2 regions of the Nesiotobacter zosterae genome follow, and region 2 is predicted to be linked to the other one. Evidence: predicted binding sites of a transcription regulator. Region 2 holds the regulator's gene; the other holds the start of a gene.
The links. Region 2 encodes HrcA, which represses chaperone genes, less so after heat shock. Its sites were predicted from a motif close to GTTAGCACTCNCNNNNNGNGAGTGCTAAC; they were not measured.
Positions count from the first base shown of each region.

Region 1: groES (co-chaperone GroES) is a predicted target of HrcA. The motif match lies at 4,832-4,860, and genes of this name have one in related genera.

Region 1 is NZ_JAWXVZ010000003.1:119,112-130,150, forward strand. Features, by position in the region: gene msrA (peptide-methionine (S)-S-oxide reductase MsrA) at 1-292, opposite strand, end outside; gene Q3Y58_RS05250 (hypothetical protein) at 453-1,505, shown strand; gene Q3Y58_RS05255 (NAD(P)H-binding protein) at 1,537-2,193, opposite strand; gene groL (chaperonin GroEL) at 2,733-4,379, opposite strand; gene groES (co-chaperone GroES) at 4,445-4,732, opposite strand; gene Q3Y58_RS05270 (hypothetical protein) at 5,058-5,633, opposite strand; gene Q3Y58_RS05275 (sigma-54 dependent transcriptional regulator) at 5,756-7,201, opposite strand; gene Q3Y58_RS05280 (tetratricopeptide repeat protein) at 7,360-9,246, opposite strand; gene Q3Y58_RS05285 (EAL domain-containing protein) at 9,698-11,026, shown strand.
Region 2 is NZ_JAWXVZ010000011.1:39,341-50,379, reverse strand. Features, by position in the region: gene Q3Y58_RS16030 (TonB-dependent receptor domain-containing protein) at 1-1,147, shown strand, start outside; gene Q3Y58_RS16025 (molybdopterin-synthase adenylyltransferase MoeB) at 1,197-2,003, opposite strand; gene hrcA (heat-inducible transcriptional repressor HrcA) at 2,030-3,097, opposite strand; gene rph (ribonuclease PH) at 3,320-4,033, shown strand; gene rdgB (RdgB/HAM1 family non-canonical purine NTP pyrophosphatase) at 4,046-4,666, shown strand; gene hemW (radical SAM family heme chaperone HemW) at 4,688-5,848, shown strand; gene phaZ (polyhydroxyalkanoate depolymerase) at 6,155-7,720, shown strand; gene Q3Y58_RS15995 (DUF2852 domain-containing protein) at 7,870-8,283, shown strand; gene Q3Y58_RS15990 (M48 family metallopeptidase) at 8,429-9,190, shown strand; gene Q3Y58_RS15985 (transglycosylase domain-containing protein) at 9,193-11,039, opposite strand, start outside.

The DNA.
Region 1 (11,039 bases), on a different contig from region 2:
ACACGTCCAACAGTGTGTCGTAGCTCACCCTTTCCGAGTCGTAGGTGATCCGCACCGCCTCCCGGTGCCCTGTCCCACCCGCGGTAACCTGCTGGTAGGTTGGGTTCTGCACGGAGCCACCGATGTAACCCGACGTCGTGTCCAAAACGCCCGGCAGCTTGTCAAAGTCTGATTCAACACACCAGAAACACCCGCCTGCAAAAATGGCTGTTTGCGGCGCGGCGCTTGCTGGCGAGGCGGCAAAAAAAGATGCGGAGATCAAGGAAAGAGTGACAGCGCGGCGAAGGTTCAAGGCAAGCTCCCATTACTTGATGAAGATGGACTGGATACTACTCGCTGGGGGTACGACCGCCTAAACACCTCGGTTCACAAATGGGTGACGCTCGCAACTGGGCCGAGGTTCTCACAACTTCGGGCGAGAAACGTCAACGCCCATACTGTGAGACGTCCTGATGCGAGATTTTTCATCTCGCGAGAAGAAGGAGAGTGATGGGATGCCAGTGCAAAACAATGCAAGCCTCCAGATCATCAATGTAAACAACATTGGCTTCGGCACCATCCGGCTTCAACCGCAGGCGTATGTCAGCCAGTTTCGCTACAATCTGGAATTTGAGGACGGTCAGTTGCCCAGCATCTATTTTGCTGCCAACCCGACCGTGTCAAACAACTCAATGCGTTTGCGACCTTTACATGAGCATGGCTTCTGTCCCACTAACGGCGGTACGCGTATGTATTTTGCAGTTGCTGGTTTGCAGATGGAGAATCCTCGCAATGCTTTAAGCAGCAATCTGGAGCAGGTGACGGGGAGCATCTACAAGAGCAAGTATTATGTTTTTATAAAGCTCGGTGTCACGCAGACTGATTTCATAGCAGCGATTGCTGCCCTACAAACATCCTCAACCCAAATGTCCACGCAGGAGTTGCAGGAAGCCAACGCAGCGAAGAACGTGACCGGGGCAACTCGAACGGTCTATGTGAACGAAGGGACTTTGGCAGGCACGTTCTGGGCGCATAAGCATTCTGGTTGGGAGAGCGGCCTTATGGGTTCCAGCGCAAACAAACTCTATCGACCCATGGAACTGATGGATTTCTCGATTCAGGGTGGAGATGTGGCGCAAGCTCAAGGTGTAGGGGATCAGTACGCGAACAGTTTAAACCTCATTCCCACCGACAGCGCTAATGTGCACTCAGGCCATTCCTTGATTGATCCGGAGAAGCTGCGTGCCTACTACATTGCACGGGCTGATCCAGCGGGCACGGGTAACATCACAGGCACAGAGATTTGGAACAACCTGTTTCGGTTGGGACAGTACCAGCAGTTTCACTCGCTCTATGCCAATAACGGGCAGGTATCGAGAACGGAAATTGTACCTGGGTCCCAAACCTTCCCCTTAAGCATGTTCCGCTACTACCCAAGCTATAACCGCAATATTGACACAGCGACCATGTCAACGACACAGCGACAGTACATTTGTTCGCTGATCGGAGGTTTTGTGAACAACTGACGGTAATCAGGGTTGCCCCCAAACCACTAGGTTAAAGAGCGGCAATTTCCTCGTTTTGATAGATCGCAAGGCCCTCAGCCGGGTGCGCTGCGACTTCGATCATCGCTTTGGCGACTTGTTCTGCCGCAATCGGGCGGTAGCGTTTGAGCGGGCCCAACAGGAACAAGCCCAAAGGGCTCAAGATCGCTGCCGCAAGGCTCTCCTTCAGGCGGTACTCATTGCGCTCCCCGATCAGAAGCGAGGGACGAAAAATGCTTGTCCGCGGAAATCCAAGGTCGGCGACCGCCTGCTCAACTTCCCCTTTGGTACGTAGATAAGCGCTACGGCTTCCCGGGTTTGCGCCGAGAGAAGACACCAGGAGCAAGTGCGTCACCCCATTGCCGCGCGCAATCTGTGCCAAGGTATGAACCAAGGTGAAATCAACGGCCTGGAACGCCTCCCGTGAGCCTGCCTTCTTGTGGGTGGTGCCAAGGCATGAAAACGCGTCATCGCCCCTGATGAGCGTGTTAAGAGCATTTGTATTGGCAAAATCTACGAGATGTTCGTCCAGCTTGGCATGTTCGATGCCAAGAGAGCGGCGCACAAGCACTGTAACCTTGTGGTAGCTCTCATTTGCCAACAAATGGCGCACCAGGTTTGAGCCAATCAATCCACTTGCGCCAAACACAATGGCGGTTTTCTCAGTCATATCGGCTCCTTCATAAAGGGGCATCTCAACGGCGGGTGAGGATGTCTGTTCTAAACTTGGGGTTTAGGCTGGGTTCCTGCAACGAAAAAGTATGGCCTGCGACCCACGAAAAAGGGCGCCCCGAGAGACGCCCTAAATCAGTCAGCTCAGCTGCGGCTTCGTTAGAAGCCCATGCCGCCCCCTGATCTTGTCCTTGGACAAGTCGAGCCTTCAAATGCATGGCGGCAAGCCACGAAAAAGGGCGCCCCGAGAGACGCCCTAAATCAGTCAGCTGAGCTGAGACTTCCTTAGAAGCCCATGCCGCCCCCTGATCTTGTCCTTGGACAAGTCGCGCCTTCAAAGGCATGGCGGCAAGCCACGAAAAAGGGCGCCCCTAGGGACGCCCTAAATCAGTCAGCTGAGCTGAGGCTTCCTTAGAAGCCCATGCCGCCCCCTGATCTTGTCCTTGGACAAGTCAAACCTGCAAAGGCATGGCGGCAAGCCACGAAAAAGGGCGCCCCGAGGGACGCCCTAAATCAGTCAGCTGAGCTGAGACTTCCTTAGAAGCCCATGCCGCCCATGCCGCCCATGTCGCCGCCACCCATTGGAGGCATTGGGGAGTCCTTCTTAGGAAGTTCGCCAACCATTGCTTCTGTGGTGATCAGCAGGCCGGAAACGGATGCTGCATCCTGCAGAGCTGTACGAACAACCTTGGTTGGGTCGATGATGCCGGCCTCAACCATGTTCACGTACTCTTCGGTCTGAGCATTGAAGCCGAAGTTGCCGTCGGTGTTTTCCATAACCTTGCCAACTACGATGGAGCCTTCAACACCAGCGTTTTCAGCGATCTGACGGATTGGAGCTTCCAGAGCGCGCAGAACGATCTTGATACCAGCTTCAATGTCAGCGTTGTCGGAATGCAGCTTTGCAACAGCATCCTTCGCACGCAGAAGAGCGGTACCACCACCTGGTACGATGCCTTCTTCAACCGCTGCGCGGGTTGCGTTCAGAGCATCGTCGATGCGGTCCTTGCGCTCCTTAACTTCGATTTCGGTTGCACCGCCAACGCGGATAACTGCAACACCGCCAGCAAGCTTTGCAAGACGCTCCTGCAGCTTTTCGCGGTCGTAATCGGAAGTGGTTTCTTCGATCTGAGCCTTGATCTGAGCAACGCGTGCTTCGATGTCGCCCTTGTCGCCAGCGCCGTCAACGATGGTGGTGTTTTCCTTGGAGATGTTTACCTTCTCAGCAGTGCCCAGCATGTCGATGGTGACGTTTTCCAGCTTGATGCCCAGATCTTCAGAGATCACGGTACCACCGGTCAGGATCGCGATGTCTTCGAGCATTGCCTTGCGGCGGTCGCCGAAGCCAGGAGCCTTTACAGCAGCAATCTTCAGGCCGCCGCGCAGCTTGTTGACAACCAGAGTTGCCAGAGCTTCACCTTCAACGTCTTCTGCAATGATGAGCAGAGGACGGGAAGACTGAACAGCGCTTTCAAGGATTGGAAGCAGAGGCTGAAGGTTGGAAAGCTTCTTCTCGTGGAGAAGGATCAGTGGCTTTTCCAGGTCAGCGATCATCTTTTCAGCGTTGGTTACGAAGTATGGAGACAGGTAACCACGGTCGAACTGCATGCCTTCTACGACTTCCAGTTCGGTTTCCAGAGACTTGGCTTCTTCTACGGTGATAACACCTTCGTTGCCAACGCGCTGCATTGCTTCTGCAATGTCTTTACCAACCTGCTCGTCGCCGTTAGCGGAGATGGTGCCAACCTGAGCAACTTCGTCAGAAGTGGAGATCGCCTTGGAGCGTGCTTCCAGATCTGCAACAGCTGCAGCAGCAGCCAGATCAACGCCGCGCTTCAGGTCCATTGGGTTCATGCCAGCCGCAACAGCCTTGGCACCTTCCTTGACGATTGCCTGAGCCAGAACGGTTGCAGTTGTTGTACCATCACCAGCGATGTCGTTGGTCTTGGAAGCAACTTCACGCACCATCTGTGCGCCCATGTTTTCGAACTTGTCTTCCAGTTCGATTTCCTTCGCCACGGAAACACCATCCTTGGTGATGCGTGGTGCGCCGAAGGACTTGTCCAGAACAACGTTACGGCCCTTAGGACCGAGCGTTACCTTTACAGCGTTTGCGAGGATGTCTACGCCCTTGAGCATCTTGTCGCGGGCTTCGGAACCAAACTTGACTTCTTTAGCAGCCATCAGTCTTGTCTCACTCTAAAATTCGTTGAAATTGAAGGATTTGGATCGGACAAATGGGGGGCGAATTACGCCACTACGCCCATGATGTCGGATTCCTTCATGATCAGCAGATCTTCACCGTCGATCTTGACTTCGGTGCCGGACCACTTGCCGAACAGAACGCGATCACCAGCCTTAACGTCGAGAGCGATCAGCTCACCGTTATCCTTGCGTGCGCCTGGGCCTACTGCAAGAATCTCGCCTTCCTGAGGCTTTTCCTTAGCGGTGTCTGGGATGATGATGCCACCAGCAGTCTTTTCTTCAGACTCGATGCGGCGAACGACTACGCGGTCGTGTAGCGGACGAAACTTCATCTTGGTTCTTCCTCTCATGCGGGGCGTCCCTCTTAGGCAACGCCGGAACGCAACTGTGAAACTTGTGTTTTGAGAGTTCGCGGAGCGAGCTCCGCAGCAATTAGCACTCCCTCATGCAGAGTGCTAACAGCCAATGCGGATGTAGTTTTAGGGCACGTCAGTGTCAAGAACGCTTCCGGAAAATTTTTAAAATAATCGCGCAAGTGCGCGGGCCGGAATGGACACCGAGGTTGAGGGAATGTGCGCTTCAAACGTGACAAAACCGTGATGCATCACGAAAATTGCGTAGATGCACCACCTTAGATTCAACGGGGGACGGTTTGGGTTATTCTACTGGGCCATTCATGGAGAATGGCAGTTCGAAGGACCCGGTTTTGTTGGAGTTCAGGTCGTTGATTCGAACCATGAGTGTGTAGTCACCTTCTTGCAGACCCTGCAGGCCGAATTGGAGTGACGTCTGGAACTCGTGTACCCGTTTGCGGCTGCTGTTTTGCAGTTGCGCGAAATCTTTCTGAGAAGCGAGGATTTGACCGGTCATGTTGCGCAGCTCAAAATCAACGCTAAGGTTGATGTTATAGGCGCCATCTGCCTCGCGAAATGCGTAGCCGACAGGTTCAGCGTAAACGATGATTGGCTCATTCTGATCGAAGACCGCTGCGTCAACGGGATCAAAATCGCCGTATCCTTGCGCCGCGGCCTTTGCAAAGGTCTTTTCAGTAAAGCTGAGGGGGGATTGGTCCCACGCGTTTTGGAACACCTGCTGCGCGCTCGCTAAGCTGTTAGATGGCTCAGTGCCTGCGGTCTCGGAAGCTTGAGCCGGACTCAAGGCAAGCATGGCCAACAGTGCGGGCACAGCCGCATACTTCACAGTGTTCTTTTTTGCTACCAGGTCGCGTGGCATCCCTAAGCCCCCTTAAAACCAACGGCGTCGGTTTTGAATAGTCTTGGGCGGTGCATATACCGCTTAAACCTAGACAGCACAATAACCTAGGACAATTTGAAGGGCTTAGGTGGGAGGGGTGGTTAACAGGCCTGACGTTCAGCCCACGATTGTTTTTTGCGATAAATGGTTGAAGGGCTGATTTCCAGAGCTGCGGCAGCCTGTGCGATGTTGCCTTCAAAAACGGCGAGTGCGTTTTCAATGATGCGCTTTTCCTGCGACCAGAGCGGCTCAACTGAGCTGAACCGTTCAGATATGGTTTTGCGCATGTCGAGCGGGTCATCTAGCGGCGTAAAACCAACCTTTTCAGCAGGGCGAAGGTGCGCGGGCAGCATGTCCGCCGTAACTGCCAGACTGTCGTGCATGACGGTAATCTGGCGGATCGTGTTTTCCAGCTCGCGTACATTCCCCGGCCAGTTATAGGCCCGCATCAGTGCCTCCGCATCGGCCGTGAAGCCTTGAAAGCGCTTGCTTTCTTCGCCTGCAGAGCGGAGCAGGAAGGTTTTTGCAAGCTCAATCACATCGTCCTGGCGCTCACGGAGAGGCGGAAGGTGGATCGGCAAGACATGGAGGCGATAGAACAGATCTTCCCGAAAACGGCCTTCATGAACTTCAACAAGCGGGTTGCGGTTGGTTGCGCAGATAATGCGCACATCCACCTTGCGAAGAGAGGTTTCTCCAACGCGCTGATAAGTCCCGGTTTGCAGGAAGCGCAACAGCTTGGTTTGCAGCTTCAGATCCAACTCACCGATTTCATCCAGAAATAGAGTGCCGCCATCGGCCAGTTCAGCTGCACCTCGGCGATTTTCAGTCGCGCCAGTGAAAGCGCCGCGAACATGGCCGAAAATTTCGCTTTCCATAAGCTCGTGAGGAATGGCAGCGCAATTGATGGCGATGAAAGGCTTGGAGCTGCGCGGAGATCGGTTGTGAAGGGCTTGGGCTGCCAGCTCTTTGCCCGTGCCGGACTCTCCGGTAATGAACACAGGCGCTGAGGAGCCAGCCATTTTCGTAATCTGGTCGTAGACCGCTCTCATGGTGTCACAGGAGCCAACAAAACGCTCAAAACGACATTCTGAGACTTGCGGTACCTTGGAAGCCGGTGGAGCAGGGCGTTTCGCCGGCGCGGACTTGCGTCGCCGCCTGGTGGACAGGTGCGCCTCCAGCTTGTCGGAAAGCGCCTTTTGCGAAAACGGCTTGATGATGAAATCGTGAGCGCCAGCGCTCATGGAGCCTAGTGCACGGGACACGGAGCCCTTGCTGCTCATGGCCAGCAGGATAGCCTCCGGACAGGCCATCGTGATGTCCACGAGTGCTTCTTCCCCGCCAAGCTTTTCAAGATCCACCAGAACAACGTCAACGGCGGCAACGCTCAGCTGATCAATCAGCGCATTGCCTTCTTGAAACAGGAGCGGCGTCTCGTCGATGAACCCCGTGCCTTGCAACAGTTTTGCCGTTTGCGCGGCACTGGCGAGGTTTTGGTCCAGCACACATGCGGAAAACCCATGCATACCACTTGTGTAGCTTCCCATAACGCGGGGGACCTCCATGCTTTGGCCATTTGAAATTCATTAGGTGCCTATTGCATGGGCTAAGTTTCTAAAAACAGGGTAAACAAAGTGTTGCCAGAACAAGTCTAGACTCCTGTTTTGGCTTGAAAACTCCCGATACAGCGAAAAAATGAAGGAAGCTAGGGGGATGCGGCGGCACAATTTGCGTAAACGTCGCTGCCGCCATTGCGTTCAATGCCAACGCCCAGCTCATTGAGTGAAACATAAAGCTGCTGAGTGAAGGCTGTTTGGCCGAGTTGTTGTCGCAAGATACATTGCGGATGCGCAAAAATTTCCGGCTCTGTGGCCCGCAGCGCATTTGCGAGCTGCTCCACTTCGTCGTCCTCGCCTTTTGCATCTGCCACAAGAATTTTCACCAGCCAAGCCAGAGGGTAGCTCTCTGGCCTTAAGCGCAGACCTGTTGTGTAGGCCTCATCGCTGCGCCCTCGGGAGTAATATGCCAATGCCAGAAGCGCATCAAACCGGTCTGGGTAAGTGATGTTTGGCGTGGTGATGGAGTTGAGGACTGTAATTGCCTCTTCCCAGTCGTTAAGGATCAAGAGCTGCTGGCCGTAGTCGGAAAGCACTGTTGGATCGAACTGGTTGAGCTGCATCGCGTTCTGACCGCGCACGCGGGCTTCCTCAAGTTCGCCTTGAGCAAGTGCATGTAGCATCTGTGTTGACTGGTATTGGGAGGTGAGCTTGCTTGCAGGCTGTATCCGGTCGATCAGAATCTCAGCGCGTTTTATCTCCTCGCCGCTGCTGCTGCCCTCAAGAATAGCGCGCAAAAGCAAGATGTTTGCCGAAGCAAGCAGGGCCGGGTCAAAGTCTGGATGGTCTCTCGTCAGCTTGGTCAGGCAATCTTCAATGTCCCGGATCTCATGGGGATATGCAAACCGGTTGGCCACCACATACTCGGCGTCCACAACGCAGCTGCGCCCGCGATAGGGGGTCAGGCTGTAGGCGCTGGAGTTGCGGTCAACCTGCGGGCGCAACATGTCCGGGCTCATCATGGCCTGCACCGCAGAGCGCACGAGTTGAGCGCGCGTTTGCCACGGTGATATCGCTATGGAGCCCTTCGAGTTGAACCGCCGACGGATAAACGGGATGCTGCTTTCTGGCTCATCTACGCGAAACGAAAATGCCGTGGTCCCGTTATGCGCATAGTAGATGGCACCGGAGATAATCTGCGCGCCTTCCTCTTCTGCGGAAAAGGCTTCTTTTGCCATCGGCATCCGTTGAACTGTAGACTTCAGCAGGCCTTTGATCTCTTGAGCGGACTGAACCATTTCGGTGCGTGTTGAGCCAGAAGCAATTTGATCAACAAAAAGGCTGGGCATGGAGATCGCACCCGGCGTAAAGACAATGGTTTCGTGACTTTCGCCGTAAAGATAGCTGAACAACGCCTGGCCGGGCTTGCTGAGAACCGCAGCTACAACCAGCAACATCAGCACCAGCATGGACAAGCCGATACTTAGAGCCAGCCGTTGCCTGTAGAGTTTTTGCTGCTTGCCCAACAGATAGGCGACTGTGTCGTGGCCGCCGCCTCCGGGCAAGGTGGACACGGGCGAATGCACCGCTTGCTGGACTTCGTGTGTCTGACTGGGCGCGGGGTCATCACGCCTCGTGAACTGGGGCGAATACGTTCCAACCGGCATGGCGATGTGAATGGGATCATTGCGCCCACTGCCATTGTAGTATTCCTCAAGCCGTTTTCGAAGCCGGGATGCTTCCACTCGGACGATCGGATCGTTTGCCGGATTGAACGAGGAAGGGCGCCCCAAAGCTGTGGTCGCAATCGTGTAGCCTTTGATCAGGTGACCTTCGCCACCCAGTTTGGCCTCAACAATAAATCGGAGAAACTGACGCAGTTGACTAACTGAGTTGAATTCATCACTGCCAAGAATGCGCTCTAAAGCATCGCGAATTTCTTTTTCCAAGATTTCCGCAGGTTCAGCGGGCTTCGCATCGGCACTCTGCCCATGCGGTAACTCTTTTAATTCCGCAAAACCATTAGTTTGGTCCATACAAGTGGCCTGTTTTCATTCTTATATTTGCATGATGTAGACTTGCAGCGATCCTAAACCACCCTGTGCATCATCACCACATTTTATGTCTTTATCATTTAAGCAGATGAAATTTACGCAAAATTGCGGAAAAAAAGTGATGAACTCTCCGTCAGCTTTCCCCGTTAAATTTTAAACCTTGAAATACTAGGGATGTTACGGGGGACAACGCTGGTTTTCCCCCCAATTAAAGCGCTTGGGATTCGAACGTGTCGTGCAAATGCGGCAAAATCCCTGCACATTGGGCGCGATTCGACGCAGGGTATTAAAAAACGGTATGACCAGGTCAGCGACACTCTTTATTTTTGGATGCATGATGATTGTGGCCGTCTCATGTGGACTGGTCCTGGTATTCCAATTTCAGCGTCCTTTTGGGGAGGCTGCTGCGGTATCTCTGGCCTTGATGTGCACCATGATGGTCATTCATCTGGTCATGTCTCGCACGCAAGAGAAAGACGATATCGCTGATACGGTTGAGCGACTGGAAGACCGCCTTTCAGAAATTGATGATGATGTGGTTAACCTCGAAGGTCGCATGAGCGGTATGGAGACAAACCTGCCACACCGCACCCGTCAGGAAATCGACCCGTTGTTTGCTGAGGTGGAGGTTATCGGCACGCTGGTAAAGCAGATGGCGGAAGCCATGGCCGACATCGAGACGCGTGTTGAAGATCAATCGGCAGCAACAGCGGCATTGGCTGGCGCCTATCCCGCGCAACAGGCCTTGCCAAATGCGCAGGCCCAGATTGCTCAACATCCGGCAGCAGTTCAGCCACAGCCTGCAGCCTATCAGCAGCAGCCAGCAATGGCTGGAGGTGGTGTAGCGGAAGCGGTTGCAGAAGCACAGGTGCACGCCCAAGCCCAAGCCCAAGCTGCGCAGTCTCAACCTGCTCCGGAAGCAGTACAATCAGCTCCTCGCCGACCAGACCCGCGTATTCCACGCCCGGATCCCGCCATGGCGGCAGAAATCAGCGCCGCGCTGGATGCTGGCCGCGTTGATCTGTATCTGCAACCCATCGTGACGCTGCCGCAGCGCAGGGTTCGCTACTACGAAGCTTTAAGTCGCCTGCGCCGTCTGGATGGCGAAACACTGGAACCTGTCGAGTTTCTTGCAGAGGCAGAACGCACTGGTCAGATGCCTGCCATCGACAACCTGCTGCTGTTCCGCTCCTTGCAGATTTTGAAGCGCCTATCCTCACGCAGCCGAGAGGCCGGTCTTTTCTGCAATCTTTCGCCAGCAACCTTGGTGGATGAGGACTTCTTCCCCGGCTTCCTAGAGTTTGTACGTGCCAACGAGAGCTACTCTGACCTGCTGATCTTTGAGTTTTCTCAGGCGCATGTTGCGTCCATGGGTCTCCTTGAGAACGAGAGCCTTGCCGCGCTGGCTGATCTTGGTTTCCGTTTTTCCGTGGACCAGATCACGGACCTTCGTATGGACTTCCGCGGGCTTGCGGACAAGGGGTTCCGCTTTGCCAAACTCAACGCGGCGCGCTTGCTGCAACGAGATGACAGTTTGGCCCAAGGCAATATTCACCCGGCAGACTTCGGCAGCTTGTTGCAGCGTTATGGCATCGAGCTGATTGCGGACCATGTGGAGCAAGAGGGTGAAGTGACCGAGCTGCTGGATATGGACATCCGCTGCGCTCAAGGCTTCCTGTTTTCGCCGCCTCGTCCAGTGCGAGCAGACATTTTGCAGGGGGCGCCAAATCCACGCCCTATAAAACGCGCTCAGGCCGGATAACGCAGAAAGTTAC
Region 2 (11,039 bases):
ACTCGATTTGACAGCGCAGCTTGCCTACAGCGAGACCAAGCGTGAGCTGGACGACATCACCTACCGAAACCCTTGGGACGGCCAGCCAGCGTTTGGGCTTGAAGCGGAATACGTCTACAAGACTTGGCAGGGCAAGCTGCAGAACACATCGCAAATAGAGTTCTCAGATTCCGCTCTGGCCTTTTTGACGTTTGGTGTTCAAGGCCACTATCGTGAGCGCCTGAACCCTCGCCTGAACCCGGACGGGTCAACGTCACATGGGGCATCTTCTCATCCCGAAGGGGAATCCCGCATGATTGGTGCCTACGGTCAGGCTGAAGTGATCCTGTTTGATCGCCTTACCCTTATCCCTGGTCTGCGTGTGGATTATTCCCGCTTGTCTCCGGGCGAAGGTGTGAGCCTCCGCGATGATGTGAGCGACACGGCGTTTTCTCCAAAACTGGCGGCCATCTATGAACTTACCCCTTGGCTGAACGTTTTTGGCTCCGTTTCTCATACTGAACGCATGCCGGTCATTGATGAAGCGTTCACAGGTGGTGGCTTCACGGACCTCGGCAAGGAGAAGTCCAACAACTTTGAAGCCGGTTTTGGCTTCAAGTTCGACAACGTTCTTCAGGATGATGATGGCGTGCGCCTGAAGGTCACTGGCTTCCACAACGATGTTGAGAACTATCTCTACACCACGTTTGACCACATGGCGGGTGGTGCCATTACCACTGCAATTGAGGATGTACGCCTCCAAGGTGTTGAGGTCGAGGCCGGATATGCATCGCCCACGTGGTATGGCTCGTTTGGGGCGGCGTTGACCCGCGGAGACAACCTCTCTGACGACACCTATCTGGAATCTGTGGCAGCAGACAACGCCTTCATCTCCGTGGGATATCGCTTTGAGGACTACAATCTGGATGTGTCCTGGCGGTCCAACTTTTATGCGCGGCAGGACCGGGTCAACAGTGCAGACAGCGAAACGGGAGGCTACGCTCTCCACGGCGCCAGTCTGAGCTGGCTCCCCGAGGAGGGTTGGATGGCCGGCGCCGAAGTGCGGGCAAGCGTCACGAACATCTTCGACAAAGCCTACACGCCCCACCTGAGCGGGACTGAGGGTAAGGGCCGAAGCTTCAAACTGTCGGTCGCAAAAACCTTCTAGACTAAAAACGGCGGCCATGTGCCGCCGTTCTCATTCCTTGCGTCGTTTCTCAGAGATCCAACTCCAGCATTTCAGCCCAGCTCTTTGGAGCATCGCCGTTCAGCGGGTTGGCTGGATTGTGCTTGTAGGTGATGGTTTCAAACCGCATGACTGCCGTGTCCGCCAAAAGCAATCTGCCTACAAGGCCTTCTCCGAAGCCCACGATTTCCTTTATGGCTTCCAGTGCCTGAAGCGAGCCGATAACGCCCGTCAGCGCGCCCAGCACCCCAGCTTCTTCGCAGGTAGGAATGCTGCCTGCAGCTGGGCGTTTGGGAAAGAGACAGCGATAGGTCGGGTTTGGGGCGCCCTCTGCATCCGTCTCGTAAGGCTTGAGCAGCGTCACCGAACCATCAAACTGGCCGACTGCACCCGTAACCAGTGGCTTCTTGGCAAAGTAGCAGGCGTCGCTTGCCAGATAGCGGGTTTCAAAGTTATCGGAGCCATCAACCACCAGATCATAACTGCTCACCAGAGCCATCGCGTTCTGACCGCTGAACCGGGTTGGGTGCGGGCGCACCTGAACATAGGGGTTAAGGCGGGCAATGGTTTCTGCCGCGCTTGCCACCTTGGGCTCGCCCAGCTGATCAGTATCATGAATGATCTGCCGCTGAAGATTGGACAATGACACCACATCATCGTCCAATATACCAAGCGTCCCGACACCCGCGGCGGCAAGGTATTGCAGGACCGGAGCGCCCAACCCTCCTGCGCCAATCACAAGCACCTTGGCGTCCTTGAGCTTTTGCTGGCCGGGGCCCCCGACGCCTTTGAGGACGATGTGACGGGCGTATCGTTCGAGTTCTGCGGGAGAAAGCACTCTAAATCTCTTTTGTTTCGGATGCGTTATGGAAGCAGGCGGCTTACGAGACGTGCCGTGTAATCCACCATTGGGATGACACGCGCATAGTTGAGCCGCGTCGGACCGATGACCCCCAGAACACCAAGGATGCGCTGTTCACTGTCCCGGTACGGAGAGACAATGAGCGAAGAGCCCGAGAGTGAGAACAGCTTGGTCTCCGAGCCGATGAAGATGCGTACGCCCTCTCCGCCTTCGGCAAGCTCAAGCAAGCGGATCAGCTCGCTCTTGTTCTCAAGGTCATCAAAGAGCAGACGGATGCGGTCAAGATCCTCGGCATGGCCCACGTCCTGCAAAAGATTGGATCGACCCCGTACAATGAGCGTATCCGCATCGCCCTCTTTTCCGCCCCACACAGCGATGCCAGCGGCAACAACCTTTTCTGTAAGACGGTCAAGTTCGGCCTTGTTTTCGCTTTTCTGGCGCTCAAGCTCGTTCTGAACCTCCGCAATTGTGCGGTTGCGGATAACTGAGTTGAGGTAGTTGGAGGCTTCTATGAGCGCGGAGGGCGGCAGACCTGCCGGAAGCGATATGATGCGGTTCTCAACGGAGCCATCATCACTCACCAACACGACAAGTGCCTTGGTTGGTTCGATCTGCACGAACTCCACATGGCGAAGCGGCACATCGGTCTTGTGGGCCAGGACAACGCCAGCGCCGCGACTGAGACCAGAGAGCATCTGACTGGCTTCGGTGAGGAGTTGAGCAGAACTCTTCTCTGAGCCGGAAGCTTTCACCTGAATATCAATCTGCTCGCGTTCTTCGCGTGTCAGGTCCCCCACTTCCAGAAGACCATCCACAAACAGGCGCAGTCCGGTCTCGGTGGGTAAGCGACCAGCACTGGTGTGAGGGGAGTAAAGCAGCCCCATGTGCTCCAGATCGGACATCACATTGCGCACCGAGGCAGGGGACAAGGGCTTGCTGAGACCGCGCGCCAGATTGCGCGAGCCTGAGGCTTCGCCCGTGCCTAGATAGTTTTCGACGATGCGGCGAAAAATTTCGCGTGATCTCTCGTCAAGATCTTCAAGAGGAACGGATGGTGGTCCACTGGTCACTAGTCTGCTCACTCCGGATCAATAGGGCTCGAAAACCAAATATAAGTGGGGATTGCTCTTTATTCTATATCCTCGCTCTCCCGGTTCGCGAAACCCATTTCGACAATTCCAGTCATAATTTTGAACGCAGCCTTTGCGCTCAAAGACATTGGGGGTTAAAACCACCGCGAGCTATAGGCAAGCCATGCCGTATGCCCCGACAAATCAATGGAGTTGGCAGTGATCCGTCCATCCAAACGCGCACCCGAAGAAATGCGCCCAGTTACCCTTGAACGTGGTGTGTCCAAACACGCAGAAGGCTCTTGCCTCGTCAAGTTTGGCGATACGCACGTCCTTTGTACCGCAAGCCTTGAAGAGCGTGTTCCGCCATGGCTGCGCGGCCAGAACCAGGGCTGGGTCACCGCTGAATATGGCATGCTTCCAAGAGCCACCCATGACCGCATGCGCCGTGAAGCTTCGGCAGGCAAACAGTCTGGCCGTACCCAAGAAATTCAGCGTCTTATTGGTCGCTCCCTGCGTGCTGTGGTGGACCTGAAGGCCCTTGGCGAGCGTCAGATCTCTGTTGACTGTGATGTCATTCAGGCCGATGGCGGTACACGTACGGCTTCCATCACCGGCGCATGGGTTGCTCTCCACGACTGTCTGCAGTGGATGAAAGCACGCGACATGGTGAAGGATGATGTGCTGGTTGATCACATCGCCGCCATTTCCTGCGGGATTTATGAAGGAACGCCTGTGGCCGACCTTGACTATGCTGAGGACTCCTCAGCTGAAACCGACGCCAATTTCGTGATGACCGGCAAGGGCGGCATTGTTGAAATTCAAGGCACCGCTGAAGGAAAGCCATTCAGCGAAGAAGAGTTTGGCCAGCTGATGGGGCTTGCAAAGAACAGCATCTCCAAACTGGTGGAACTGCAGAAGCTCTCCATCCTCTAAGGAAGAACAAGAATGGAAAATCGTCGTCTTGAACCGGGCCGTCTGGTCGTTGCCAGCCACAACAAGGGCAAGCTGAAGGAGATAAACCAACTCCTGGAACCTTTTGGCTTTGAGGTGGTCTCTGCAGGAGATCTGGATCTGCCGGAGCCCGTTGAAGACGGCGATACGTTTGAAGCCAACGCCGCGATCAAGGCGCTGGCTTCTGCCAAGGTGTCTGGCTACCCCGCACTGGCCGATGACAGCGGGTTTTGCGTGGAAGCGCTTGACAATGACCCCGGCGTTTACTCCGCGCGCTGGGCTGGCCCGGGAAAAGACTTCTCCGTGGCCATGCAAAAGGTTGAAGACAAGCTGCAAGAGCTGGGCGCGGAAAACCGCAATGCCTATTTTGTGGCAGTGTTGTGCGTTGCCTGGCCTGACGGGCACACCCAGTTCTATCGCGGGGAAGTGCATGGTAAAGCCATATGGCCGCCGCGCGGACTTGAAGGCTTTGGCTACGATCCCATGTTTGTGCCGGACGGTTTTGAGAAAACCTTTGGCGAGATGGATCAAGCCTCCAAACAGCGAAACCCGGATGGATCAGCCCTGTCTCACCGAGCGCGTGCCTTTGATCTGTTCAAGGCTGAGTGCCTTTAAAGGGCTAGAGAGCAGTTTGAAATGATGGAAAGACCGGTTGGCGGGTTTGGTGTCTATGTGCACTGGCCTTTTTGCCTTGCCAAATGCCCCTATTGCGATTTCAACTCGCATGTACGCCATAAGCCGGTCGACCAGCAGGACTATGTGAACGCCATGCTGCGCGAGCTGGACTACAATGCCCAGTTCGTTGCCTCTCAACCTGTCGACTCCGTGTTCTTCGGCGGCGGCACCCCATCGCTGATGGAGCCGCGCACCGTTGAAGCCATTCTGGAAGGCATCAATCGCTACTGGCCAATCGGTGAGAACGCCGAAATCTCAATGGAAGCTAACCCGACGAGTGTAGAGGCCACCCGATTTGCTGGCTACCGCGCTGCGGGCGTCAATCGCCTCTCCGTCGGCATTCAAGCACTGAATGACAAGGATCTGAAGATTCTGGGTCGCCAGCACAGTGTAGACGAGGCAGTGAAAGCCGTTGAGATTGCGCGCACCACGTTCGAACGAATTTCCTTCGATCTTATCTATGCCCGCCCCGACCAGACCCTTGAAGGGTGGGAGCAAGAGCTGAACCGGGCCATTGATCTGGCAGCCGATCATCTTTCCATGTATCAGCTTACAATCGAGGAAGGCACCATGTTCCACCGGCTCTATGCGGCCGGAAAACTGGAAATGCTTGATCCCGACTACGCCGCGGACATGTTTGACCTGACACAGGAAGTTACCGCAAGCCGTGGCTTGCCAGCCTATGAAGTGTCAAACCACGCTGTACCGGGCTCTGAGTGTCAACACAATCTGGTTTACTGGCGTTATGGCGACTACATCGGCGTAGGACCGGGCGCTCATGGACGCTTGAGCCTTGCAAATGGCCAGCGAATGGCCACGCTCACCGAAAACCACCCGGAAACGTGGCTCGGCCTCGTTGAGAGCAAGGGGACCGGGATCATTGAGACTGGGGATCTGACTTGCGAAGAGCAGAGCGACGAACTTCTGCTCATGGGATTGCGCCTTCGAGAGGGCATTGATGTGGCGCGCTATGAGGCATTGGCCGAGCGCAGTTTCAATGCCGCCCGCCTCACCGTCTTGCAGGAAGAAGGCCTGGTGGAATGGATTGGCAATAGCCGTCTGCGTGCCACCCCTCGGGGCGTTGGTGTTTTAAACGCGGTCATTACGGAACTTGTCTCATAACGAAATTGTTATTGTCCCATATCCGGCATTTTTGAGTAGAAAAATAAGAACTATGCAAATTTTGGGTGTAGTTTCCTTCAGTAAATTTTGCGCTGCATCATAAAAATATCTTGTGATATACAGCGTATTGCGTGAATAACCCCTTGAACTTACGCGAGCGTCAACTTTAGTCTCTCTGTAGACATGCGTATATATTGCACTCACTACGAAAGCTGCCGTAGTCTGTTGCAATGCAATATACGTTGGCCCTTTCTTTGCGTTGGGGGAGTACAACAAAAAGAATGGCCGACCGGAGGAATATTGGTGATGTTCTACCAACTCTATGAGCTTAATCATGCGATGATGTCCCCCGTTCGGGCGGCGGCGGACGCAACGAAAATTTATTTTCAAAATCCGCTTAATCCATTTACCCATACTCAAATGGGCCGAACGGTTGCCGCCTCTTGCGAACTGCTGGAGCGCGTGACACGGCGTTACGGTAAGCCTGAGTTCGGTCTGGACACCACTCTGGTCTCTGGGCAACGCGTCGATGTTCTTGAAGAAGTTGTTCTACGCAAGACCTTCTGTGATCTGCTTCACTTCAAACGAGATTTGCCAAAAGGGCGCGAGGAAGACCCGAAGCTATTGATTGTAGCTCCGATGTCCGGCCACTTTGCCACATTGTTGCGTGGGACCGTTGAGGCATTGCTGCCCGATCTTGATGTCTACATCACGGATTGGGAGGATGCGCGTCAGGTTCCGGTGGCCGAAGGCAAGTTCGATCTCGACGACTATATCGATTATATCATTGAGATGCTTGAGTTCCTCGGCCCAGACACTCATGTTCTGGCCGTCTGTCAGCCTTCTGTTCCGGTCTATGCAGCGGTTGCGCGCATGGAAGAACAAAACAATCCATGTGCACCCTCCACAATGACGCTTATGGGTGGACCTATCGACACCCGCGTTGCGCCGACAGCAGTAAACGACTTGGCCATCAAGAAGGGCATCAAGTGGTTCAAGCGCAATGTGATCATGGATGTGCCATTTCCGCATAAAGGCTTTATGCGACAGGTTTATCCCGGTTTCTTGCAGCTCTCCGGCTTCATGGGCATGAATCTGGACCGCCACATGGTGGCGCACAGAGACTTCTTTCAGCATCTGGTAGAAGGGGATGGCGACAGCGCTGAAAAGCACCGCGAGTTCTACGACGAGTATCTTGCCGTTATGGACATGACCGCGGAATTCTACCTTCAAACGGTAGAAAAGGTCTTTATCGAGCATGCACTACCGAAAGGTGAGTTGACCCATCACGGCCATCTCGTTGATCCAAGTCACATCACCCGCACAGCCATTTTCACCGTTGAAGGTGAAAAAGATGACATCTCTGGCGTGGGTCAGACCCATGCTGCACACACATTGGCAACAAAACTGGGTGACGAGAAGCGCGCGCACTATGTGCAGCCCAATGTGGGTCACTACGGCGTGTTTAACGGTTCTCGCTATCGGTCCGAGATTGCACCGCGCATTGTTGACTTCATCAAATCACATCCGAAGCTGGGCTGTATTCCAGTGCAGGTGGAGCGAGAGCGCCAAAGGCAATTGGCGGGTGCTGCACCATCCGCGAAGGGCTCTGGTGAGGAAGCGCAAACCGCATCGGACATCAAGGACAGCATCATCCTTGAGCAAACCGAAGGGGTTGTCGATGATCTCAAGCAGATCACCGGCGTCGGGCCGAAACTGGAAAACGAGCTGAACCAGGCAGGCATTTTCCATCTGTGGCAAGTTGCTGCGCTCACACCCGAGCAAGCTCAGTCGCTCGATGAAAAGCTTGATGGCCGCATCCTGCGAGAAGGTTGGGTGGAACAGGCGAAAAAGCTCACCGAAGAAGGCTAGCGCTAGATTTTTAGCGCCCTTAAACCATTATTTTCATGTAGCCTTTTGTTTTCGTGAGCCGCTTTGCGGCTCACGCCAAGGTGAAGTCACTTGAAATTCCGTTATCGACAGCCCACTTCATGTATGTGGTCTTGCTTAGGAGGAATTTTATGACCCACCAAGGAGTAATTCGTCCAGCTTGGACTCCGGCAACCATAGCTTTAATGGTGCTAGGATTTATCGTTTTCTGGCCTCTTGGCTTGGCAATGCTTGCCTACATCTTGTGGGGAGACAAATTTCCCGAGTTCAAGAAGCAGGCGGAAACGGCATGGAAAGCCAATCCCATCAAAGACGCGGTGAATACGATGTCAGGCTATGCTCCAACGGGAAATGTTGCTTTTGATGACTACCGTGAAGCTGAGCTGAAGCGGTTGGAAGAAGAGCGCCGCAAGCTGGATGCAATGCGCGAGGACTTCGACAACTACATGAAGGAACTCCGCCGCGCACGTGACAAGGAAGAGTTTGATCGATTTATGGCCGCACGCGGCGGTCGCCCTGCTGGTGATGCAACTACGGCATCATAACCGCTGTTGATCAGATTCTTGGTAGAGGGGCGCGATATGTGCCCCTTTCGCTGTTAATGGGCATATTCCAATTTGGGGTGGCAATGATGATTGCTTTTGCCGGTTCTCGCGCCTAAATTTTGGCGGTGCTGCTAACTCAGGTGTCGTGGACACCTTCGAGAAAGACTGGAATACTGCCATTTTTCGAGACCGCAAAGCCCTTCCGGAAGCCATAACGGTGGCATTGTCTGATCGGGAAATCTCGGTCAAGCTGCGCCGCAACCCAAGGGCGCGGAAGTACATCTTACGCCTACCCATGGAAGACGATGCTCCGGTGTTGACGGTGCCTCATGGCGGGACACTTTCAACTGCGCAAAGATTTGCAGAAAAGCAGGCCTTGTGGATCGAGGAGCGCCTCTCAAAGCGCGCCCCGAAGGCTGAGTTGGTCGAGGGCGTCCCGGTGCCGTTGCGTGGCAAAAGCTACACACTGAAGAGTTCTGGTAAACTTCGCGGCCTTGTCGAGGCCGTGGAAACGGAAGAAGGGGCGGTCTTGATCGTTCCCGGTGAGCCACAGGCCTTGGGCCGCAAGCTGATTAAGTTCTACAAGGAAGAAGCCCGCAAGGATCTGGAGGCCGCTGTTGCGCGGTATACGGCCCGGATTGGCCGCCAAGCGACTGCGATCTCGGTGCGCGATACCAAATCGCGCTGGGGGTCCTGTGCTTCGAACGGAAGACTTTCCTTTTCTTGGCGGCTCATTCTGGCCCCGCCCGACATTCTGGAGTACGTGGCGGCACACGAGGTTGCTCACCTCATGCATATGGACCATTCAGATGCATTCTGGAAGCTCTGCTATGAACTGGCACCACACACCCGAACGGCGCAAAACTGGCTGAAGGCCCATGGGGCCCAGTTGCATCTGATTAACTAGACCTATCCGCCTCCAAAGATCCGGCCCAGCAGATTCAACGGACCGCCAGTACGGGCGGGCTGCTGAGATGGCTGAATGCTACCCACATGGCTTGGCGGAGGTAAAGCACCCTCATTTGGACGGGCGATGGGTGAAGGTGAGTCAAAGTACAGCGGCACGCCTGGAAGCGCTGCTACTGGCACGCCCCTGTGTGAAGCTTGCATGGTTTCATGCCAGATCTCTGCTGGCAGACCGCCGCCGGTAACCTTGTTCGTGGGCGAGTTATCGTCATTTCCGACCCAAACAGCCGTTGTAAGTGAAGCGGTGTAGCCAATGAACCAGGCGTCACGAGAGCCTTGCGTTGTGCCGGTTTTGCCTCCGGAGGGGCGACTATCGAGGGCCGCCTTCCGGCCTGTACCAACCCGCATGGTGTTGGCCATCATCAGGTTCATTTGACCCACTTTTTCGGCGCTGATGACGCGGCCAGTCCCATCTCCACGTCTTGTGTAGAGCGTCCGGCCATCCTCGGTGCTTATTTTGCGCACCACATGCGGCACAATGCCAAATCCGCCATTGGAAAACGGCACATAGGCACCTGCGATTTCCAGAGGCGTTACTTCGGAGGTGCCAAGGGCCAGAGAGGGGTTGCTGGTGAGCGGTGATGAGATGCCAAGGCGGCGAGCCGTGCTGATGACCCTTTTGGGGCCGGTTTCGTTCGCCAATTGCACGGCAACCGAGTTCATGGACTTGGCGAGTGCCAAGGTCAGCGTGACGTCTCCATAATAGCGATTGTTGTAGTTCTTGGGGGACCAGCCACGGTAGGTGATCGGTCTGTCGTTGCGCACAGTGTTCGGCGTGTAGCCGTTCTCCAATGCCGTGAGGAACACGAAAGGCTTGAAGGCCGAGCCCGGCTGGCGCTTGGCGTAGGCTGCGCGGTTGTACTGGCTGCGGCTGTAGTCGCCGCCACCCACCATGGCGCGAATGGCGCCATTGCGGTTTAAGGTGACCACTGCCCCTTGACGGGCACCATGATCCTTCTCGAAATTGTAAAGGGCATTCCGCAGCGCGTCTTCGGCAGCGCGCTGCATATCCATATCCACCGTGGTCTCGACGATGATATCTTGATCAATCTTGCCAATGAAGCTTGGCAGCACGTCCATTACATAGTCGGCGACATAGTTTTCGCTGCCCCGGTTGAAGTCGTGCGCTACCGCAAAGCCGTCCATCAAGGCATTCTTGGCCTGCGTTTCTGTAATGAAGCCAGCATCCAGCATGGCGGCAATTACCACTTGCGAGCGATCTTCCGCTGCTTGCGGGTTGCGGCTCGGCGAGAGCCGTGAAGGTGCCTTCAACAACCCTGCGAGCGTAGCTGCTTCAGAAAGGGTCACCAAACGTGCGGATTTGTCAAAATAACGCCGCGATGCAGCGTCAACGCCATATGCCCCCGCGCCAAGATAAACGCGGTTGAGGTACATTTCCAGGATCTCGTCCTTGCTGTAATTGGCTTCCAGCCACAAGGACATGACCACTTCCTGCATCTTACGTTGAATGGTCCGTTCGGGGTTCAAGAACAGGTTCTTGGCAAGCTGTTGGGTGAGCGTTGACCCGCCCTGCACGGTCGATCCACTTCGGTAGTTGGTGTATGCGGCACGCAATAGTCCGATTGGATCGATGCCGAAATGAGAATAAAACCGCCGATCTTCGATCGCGAGAACGGCTTGCGGCAGATAGGGCGGAAGTTGTTGCAGACGAATGGCTTCGCCGCCGGTGTCGCCCCGGTTGCCTATCAGGGTGCCGTTTGCTGCCACGATCTGAACGTTAGGCGGTCGCTTTGGCACAGCCCACTCTGACGCAGGCGGCAGATGTGCTG